2 regions of the Dactylosporangium sp. CS-033363 genome follow, and region 2 is predicted to be linked to the other one. Evidence: riboswitches for the same ligand, from Rfam matches in the RefSeq annotation. Region 2 holds a riboswitch; the other holds the start of a gene.

Region 1 (3,393 bases), 1.6 Mb from region 2:
ACGACGACCTACCTGACGCAGCGCCAGATGATCAAGAAGACGGGCTGGAACACCGACCCGCAGCAGCGCATGATCCAGAAGTTCATGCTCTACGGCATCCCGTTCTTCACGCTGACGTCCGGCTGGTACTTCCCGATCGGCGTCATCATCTACTGGGTCACGAACAACGCCATCACGCTGGGCCAGCAGTACTGGGTGCTGCACAAGTACCCGCCGCCGGCGAGCGCGTCGACCAGCACGACGCCGTTCAAGGGCGGCGCCGCCAAGGCCACCGAGGCCAAGCAGCCCAGCGGGTTCGCCGCGCTGTTCAGCAAGGCGCGCGACGAGGCCGCGGCCCAGCGGGCCAACGGCAAGGGCGCGCCCGCGAAGGCGACCGGCGCCAAGGCCAACGGCACGGCTCCCCAGGCGGCGGCCGGCCCGTCCCGCGCCCCGAAGCCCGGCGCCAAGCCGATCAACCCGAAGAAGGGTGGCGCCGCGAAGCGGCAGTCGGGTTGATGCGACCCCGCCGGGCCCACCCCTCCAGCGGCCCGGCGCGTGGCGCTCCCTGAACCGAACCCACCCCTCACCGACGACCTGTGACGGCGCCTCGGCGCCCCAAACAAGCGGAGATGAGTTTCGTGACCGACACCACCAGTGATCTCGGCGCCGAGGATCTGGAGAAGCAGCCTGCTGCTGTGCAGGAAGACGCTGACACCGATGCCGAGTTCGACGCCGAGTCCGACTCCGACGAGGAGTCCTCGGACTCGGACTCGGAGACCGCCGCGGCCGGCGGCGGCTCGAGCCGATCGAGCGCCGACCTGTTCCGCGAGAGTGAGATCGCGGCCGACTACATGGAGGGCCTGCTCGACATCCTCGACTACGACGGCGACATCGACGAGCTGGTCGTGAGCGGCCGCCCGGTCGTGGAGGTCGTCGAGGGCGGGGACGGCTCGGGCAAGCGGCTGCAGGCGCTCGTGGGCCAGCGCGGTGCGACGCTCGAGGCGCTGCAGGAGCTCAGCCGGCTGGCCGTGTTCCGGCAGACGGGGTCGCCGAGCCGGCTGCTGCTCGACGTGGGCGGCTACCGGGCGCTGCGGCGCAAGGAGCTCGGCGCGATCGCCAAGAACGCGGCGGAGAAGGTGAAGGAGTACGGCGAGGCTGTGCGCCTGGAGCCGATGAGCGCGTTCGAGCGCAAGTGCGTGCACGACGTGATCAACGCGCTGCCGGGCGTGGAGAGCGAGTCGGAGGGTGTGGAGCCCTCGCGCCGGATCGTGGTTCGGCCTACTGCCTGACGCTTTGGTTTCTGGAACCGCCTCGGCCTCTCGGTCGAGGCGGTTCCTTTTTGTGTACCGCTGGTTCGCGCACTTTGGCGGATCGGCCCTCGGCCTGGGGCGGCGTCTCGGCTCGGGCATACTTGTTGGCGAGCGACTGGCGGCATGGAGGATGGGCAACCATCGGGAAGCCTCGTCGTGGGAGTCGACCGCCTGGGCTTCCACGCGCGACGAGGAGCCGTATGTCCAACACTCCCCTGGTTGCCAAGGCCCGTCTCCTGCCCGGCGCTCCGGTGGCCGAGTCGATCCTCGCGGACGTGGCGCAGCGGGCCGCCGCCCTCACCGCCCGGGGCATCACGCCGTCGCTGGCGACGATCCTCGTAGGCGACGACGACGCCAGCGCCGGCTACATCCGTATCAAGCAGCGCCAGGCCGCCGAGCTCGGGTTCGCCTCGCCCCACCGGCACCTCCCGGCCGACGCGACCCAGGACGATCTGCACGCGGCGATCGACGGCTTCAACGCCGACCCGGACGTGCACGCGCTGCTGATCCAGTACCCCACGCCGAAGCACCTCGACTACGACGCCGCCCTTATGCGGGTCGACCCGGACAAGGACGTCGACGGCATGCACCCGCTGAACCTGGGCCGCCTGGCCGCCGGGATTCCGGGGCCGCTGCCGTGCACGCCGGCGGGGATCGAGGCACTGCTGGCCCACTACGAGATTCCGGTCAGCGGGCGCGAGGTCGTCATCCTGGGCCGCGGGGCGACGCTCGGCCGGCCGCTGGCGATGCTGCTGGCCCAGAAGCGGCCGACGGCGAATGCGGCGGTGACCGTGGTGCACACGGGGGTCGAGGATTGGCCGCGGTACACCCAGCGGGCCGACATCCTCATCGCCGCCGCCGGGGTACCGGGGATCATTCAGCCGGAGCATGTGAAGCCTGGTGCGGTCGTGGTCGGTGGGGGCGTCCGCTACGAGGGCCGCCGGCTCCTCCCCGACGTGGACGAGTCGTGCGAGTCGGTGGCGGGCGCGATCACCCCGCGCGTGGGTGGCGTGGGGCCGACGACCGTGGCCATGCTCTTCCGCAACGCGATCTCCGCGGCGGAGCGCCGTTTCACGTGAAACTCGTTCGTTGGCGGGCCGGGGTCGCGTGGTCGTTGCGCCGCGGTCCCGCCGGCGGATTCCACGTCTGGGGGATCGTCGCGCGGCGGCGGTCCACCGACGGGTGCCACCCTCCGGGCGCCAACGCACAGCGGCGGTCCCCCGACCGGTGCCACCTCCGGGCGCTGTCGCACGGGCGGCGTCGGGTGCCAAGCCGGCGCCATCGCACGGCGGCGGTCCCCCGACCGGTGCCACCTCCGGGGCGCCGTCGCACGGCGGCGTCGGGTGCCACGTCCGGCGCCATCGCGCGGCGGCGGTCCCTCCCTGCGTTTCACGTGAAACGCGCATGGTTTGCTTGAGGGCATGGACGGTGCAGTGCCCAGCGAGATTCTCCCCGCCGCCGAGAAGGTCTTCGGCGATCGGCTCCCCACGGCGATCCGGTTCGCCGAGTTGCTCGTCACCGACGGGGTCGTGCGGGGGCTCATCGGCCCGCGGGAGGCGCCGCGGATCTGGGAACGGCACCTGCTGAACTGCGCCGTGGTCGCGGACCTCATTCCGTCGGGTGCCTCGGTGGTCGACGTCGGGTCTGGGGCCGGTCTGCCCGGTATGGTGCTGGCAGTGGCTCGTCCCGACCTTGCCGTCACCCTGGTCGAGCCGCTCGCACGACGTACCGCTTTCCTCTCCGAGGCGGTGACGGCGCTCGGCCTCGAGCGGACCACCGTGGTTCGCGCGCGGGCCGAGGAGTGCGTCGGGAAGCTCCCGCTCGCCGATGTCGTCACCGCCCGGGCCGTTGCTCCGCTCGACAAGCTCGCCGGCTGGTGTCTCCCCCTCACCGCCGTCGGCGGCCATCTGCTCGCGATGAAGGGCGCCTCCGCGGCGGCCGAGGTCGCCGAGCACGCGGAGGTACTCACGCGGCTGGGTGCGGGCACCGCGTCGGTGCGCACGTGCGGGGACGCCGTTCTCGCCGAGCCCACCACTGTGGTCGACGTCGTGCGCGAGCGGGAAGTCGCGCGCCCACGCAAGGCCGGGGGGCGCCGCGGCCGGTG
Region 2 (3,393 bases):
CCACCCACGCCGCGCGCAAGGCCCTGTTCGAGAAGGCGGGCTCGCTGATCGTCGAGCTCTGCCGCCGGTACTACACGGATGACGACGCGTCCGTGCTCCCGCGCGCGATCGCGTCCCGCCCCGCGTTCGAGAACGCCGTCGCGCTGGACGTCGCGATGGGCGGCTCCACCAACACGGTGCTGCACCTGCTCGCGGCCGCGCGCGAGGCCGAGCTCGACTTCTCGGTGGCCGACATCGACGCGATCTCGCGCCGCGTGCCCTGCCTGGCCAAGGTCGCGCCGAACACGCAGAAGTACCACATGGAGGACGTCCACCGGGCCGGCGGCATCCCCGCCATCATGGGCGAGCTGTCGCGCGGCGGCCTGCTCGACGAGTCGGTGTCCTCCGTGCACTCCGCGTCGTTCCGCGAATGGCTGGACAATTGGGACATCCGCGGCGGCAAGGCCACGGACCAGGCGCTCGCGCTGTTCCACGCCGCGCCGGGCGGTGTCCGGACCACGGAGCCGTTCTCGACCGAGAACCGCTGGAACTCCCTCGACACGGACGGCGCGGACGGCTGCATCCGCAGCGTCGAGCACGCCTACACCAAGGACGGCGGCCTCGCGATCCTGTTCGGCAACCTCGCGCCCGAGGGCGCCGTGGTGAAGACGGCGGGCGTGCCCGAGGAGAACCTGACCTTCACCGGCACCGCGAAGGTCTTCGAGTCGCAGGAGGCCTCCGTCGACGCCATCCTCGCCAAGCAGATCGTCCCGGGCGACGTCGTGGTGATCCGCTACGAGGGTCCCAAGGGCGGTCCCGGGATGCAGGAGATGTTGTACCCCACGAGCTTCCTCAAGGGCCGCGGGCTCGGACGCGCGTGCGCGCTGATCACGGACGGCCGCTTCTCCGGCGGCACCTCCGGCCTCTCCATCGGCCACATCAGCCCGGAGGCGGCCGGCGGCGGGCTCATCGCGCTCGTCGAGGACGGCGACCGCATCGAGATCGACATCCCGAACCGCTCCATCCACCTCGCCGTGCCCGACGAGGAGCTGGCCGCGCGCCGCATCGCGCAGGAGAAGCGCGAGCGCCCGTTCACCCCGCTCGACCGCGAGCGCCCGGTGTCGGCGGCGCTGCGTGCGTACGCGTCGATGGCCACGTCGGCCAGCGACGGCGCGTACCGCCGCGTGCCGTAGGTTTCCGCTAGGATGTGCGCCAGTTACCGCGACTGGCGCACATCAAGGTGGAACCGACCACCGGGGAGCTTCCGATCGCGGGCACCGCGCGCCTGGGTGCCCCGGCGTATCAGGAGGCTGCGCATGCGCGTTGCTCTGGAACAAGCGGATCCCCAGGTCGCCGCCCTCATCCGGGCCGAGACCGAGCGCCAGCACGACACCCTGCGGATGATCGCCTCGGAGAACTACGTCTCCCAGGCCGTCCTCGAGGCGACCGGCTCCGTGCTGACCAACAAGTACTCCGAGGGCTACCCCGGCCGGCGCTACTACGAGGGCCAGCGCTTCGTCGACCCGCTCGAGGAGCTGGCGATCGCCCGGGCCAGGTCGCTGTTCGGCGTCGATCACGCCAACGTCCAGCCGTACTCCGGCTCGCCCGCGAACCTCGCCGTGTACCTGGCCCTCGCGCAGCCGGGCGACACCGTCATGGGCATGGCGCTGCCGATGGGCGGGCACCTCACGCACGGCTGGCCGGTCTCGGCGACGGGCGCGTGGTTCCGCGCCGTGCAGTACGGGGTCCGCCGCGACACGGGCCGCGTCGACTTCGACGAGGTGCGTGACCTGGCCCTGCGCGAGCGTCCGAAGATCATGTTCTGCGGGGGTACCGCGCTCCCGCGCACCATCGACTTCCCGCGCTTCGCCGAGATCGCCCGGGAGGTCGGCGCCGTGCTGGTGGCCGACATCGCGCACATCGCGGGCCTCATCGCCGGCGGCGCGCACCCGAGCCCCGTCGGCCACGCCGAGGTCATCTCCACCACCACGCACAAGACCCTCCGCGGCCCGCGCGGCGCGATGCTCATGTGCGACGAACGGCACGCGAAGGCCATCGACAAGGCGGTCTTCCCGGGCCTGCAGGGCGGCCCGCACAACCACACCACGGCGGGCATCGCGGTCGCGCTGGGCGAGGCGTCGCAGCCTTCCTTCCCGGTGTACGCCCAGCAGGTCGTCGCCAACGCCCGCGCCCTCGCGACGGCGCTGCTCGAGCACGGCTTCGATCTCGTCAGTGGCGGTACCGACAACCACCTGCTCCTGCTCGACCTCACCGGCAAGTCCATCGGCGGCAAGCCCGCCGCCAAGGCCCTGGACCGCGCCGGCATCGAGACGAACTACAACACGGTGCCGTACGACACGCGCAAGCCCTTCGACCCGTCCGGCCTGCGCATCGGCACCCCGGCCCTGACCACGCGCGGCCTCACGCCGGCCGAGATGCCCCAGGTCGCGACCTGGATCTCCCGCGCCGTGGACGCCGCCCTGAAGTCGGACGACGCGGCGCTGGACGCGATCGCCGCCGAGGTGCGGGAACTGCTGTCCGCCTACCCGATGCCGGGCCGGGACTGAGGTATTGCTTTTCGGGGCGCCTCTCTTGCTTGCTGAGGCTTTCTTGGAGGCGCCCCGATCGCTTTACTTCCGGCCCAGAAAACTCACTTCCGGCCCAGGAAACGGCGGGACTTCTTCTCCTTGGGCTCCTCGTCGAGATTGAGCTCCAGGGGCGCGAGGTCCTCGAACGCGGACAGTTCCCGCTTGCGCTGCTCGGGAATGCGCTCCGGCTGCGGCTTCGGGCCGCCCCAGTCGTCGTTCCGGGGCTCGTTCCGAGGTTCGTTCCGAGGTTCGTTGCGGGGCGCTTCGTTGTTGGCCGCCCCGCGGTCCCAGCGCGCGGTCGCCTCGCCGGCCCAGTCGTCGGCGGCCTCGGGCTCCTTCTTGGCGTCCTTGTCCTTGTTCCGGCCCCAGCGGGACTTCTTGCCCTTCTCCTCCGCGGGCGCGGGCGCCTGGGCGGCCGGCGCGGTGGCCGGGTCCCACCAGGCCTCCTCGCCCTGCGCGGGCTGAGCGGACCACGCCTGGGTGGCCGGCGGCGACTGCGGCTGCGGCTCGGGCGCGGGGGCGGCGGTCCAGGCCTGGTTGTTCGGACGCTGCTCCGCGGGGTTCCGCTCCCAGGCATCGGTGGGGCGGCGGTCCCGTACCGGGGGCTCGGGCTGATTCCCCCACGGCTCCGCCGGCGCCCGATGGCTCGCCCACGGCTCGTTGCCGGGCTGGTTCGGCTGCTGATTGGCCTGCTCGCTCACGGCATTGTCGGCGGCCCATGCCTGGGTGCGCTCGAACGGCCGGTTGGCGTCCGCGTTCTCGTCGGCCTGCGGATAGGTTTCTTGAGCGCCATTCGGCTCGGCGTACCCGGGCTCGCCCGGCACCC

Evidence for each region. A riboswitch is a leader RNA that binds a small molecule or an ion and turns the genes downstream of it on or off. The one in region 2 is predicted to bind ZMP and ZTP.
Region 1: another riboswitch for ZMP and ZTP. It lies ahead of ACQPZ4_RS51110 (bifunctional 5,10-methylenetetrahydrofolate dehydrogenase/5,10-methenyltetrahydrofolate cyclohydrolase); the one in region 2 lies ahead of glyA (serine hydroxymethyltransferase).

What each region holds. Positions count from the first base shown of each region.
Region 1 covers NZ_CP192032.1:11,062,321-11,065,713, reverse strand. Annotated here, with positions in the region: gene yidC (membrane protein insertase YidC) at 1-495, shown strand, start outside; gene ACQPZ4_RS51115 (protein jag) at 618-1,268, shown strand; ZMP/ZTP riboswitch at 1,392-1,473, shown strand; gene ACQPZ4_RS51110 (bifunctional 5,10-methylenetetrahydrofolate dehydrogenase/5,10-methenyltetrahydrofolate cyclohydrolase) at 1,490-2,368, shown strand; gene rsmG (16S rRNA (guanine(527)-N(7))-methyltransferase RsmG) at 2,711-3,393, shown strand, end outside.
Region 2 covers NZ_CP192032.1:1,556,160-1,559,552, reverse strand. Annotated here, with positions in the region: gene ilvD (dihydroxy-acid dehydratase) at 1-1,172, shown strand, start outside; ZMP/ZTP riboswitch at 1,191-1,277, shown strand; gene glyA (serine hydroxymethyltransferase) at 1,296-2,546, shown strand; gene ACQPZ4_RS07110 (hypothetical protein) at 2,630-3,393, opposite strand, start outside.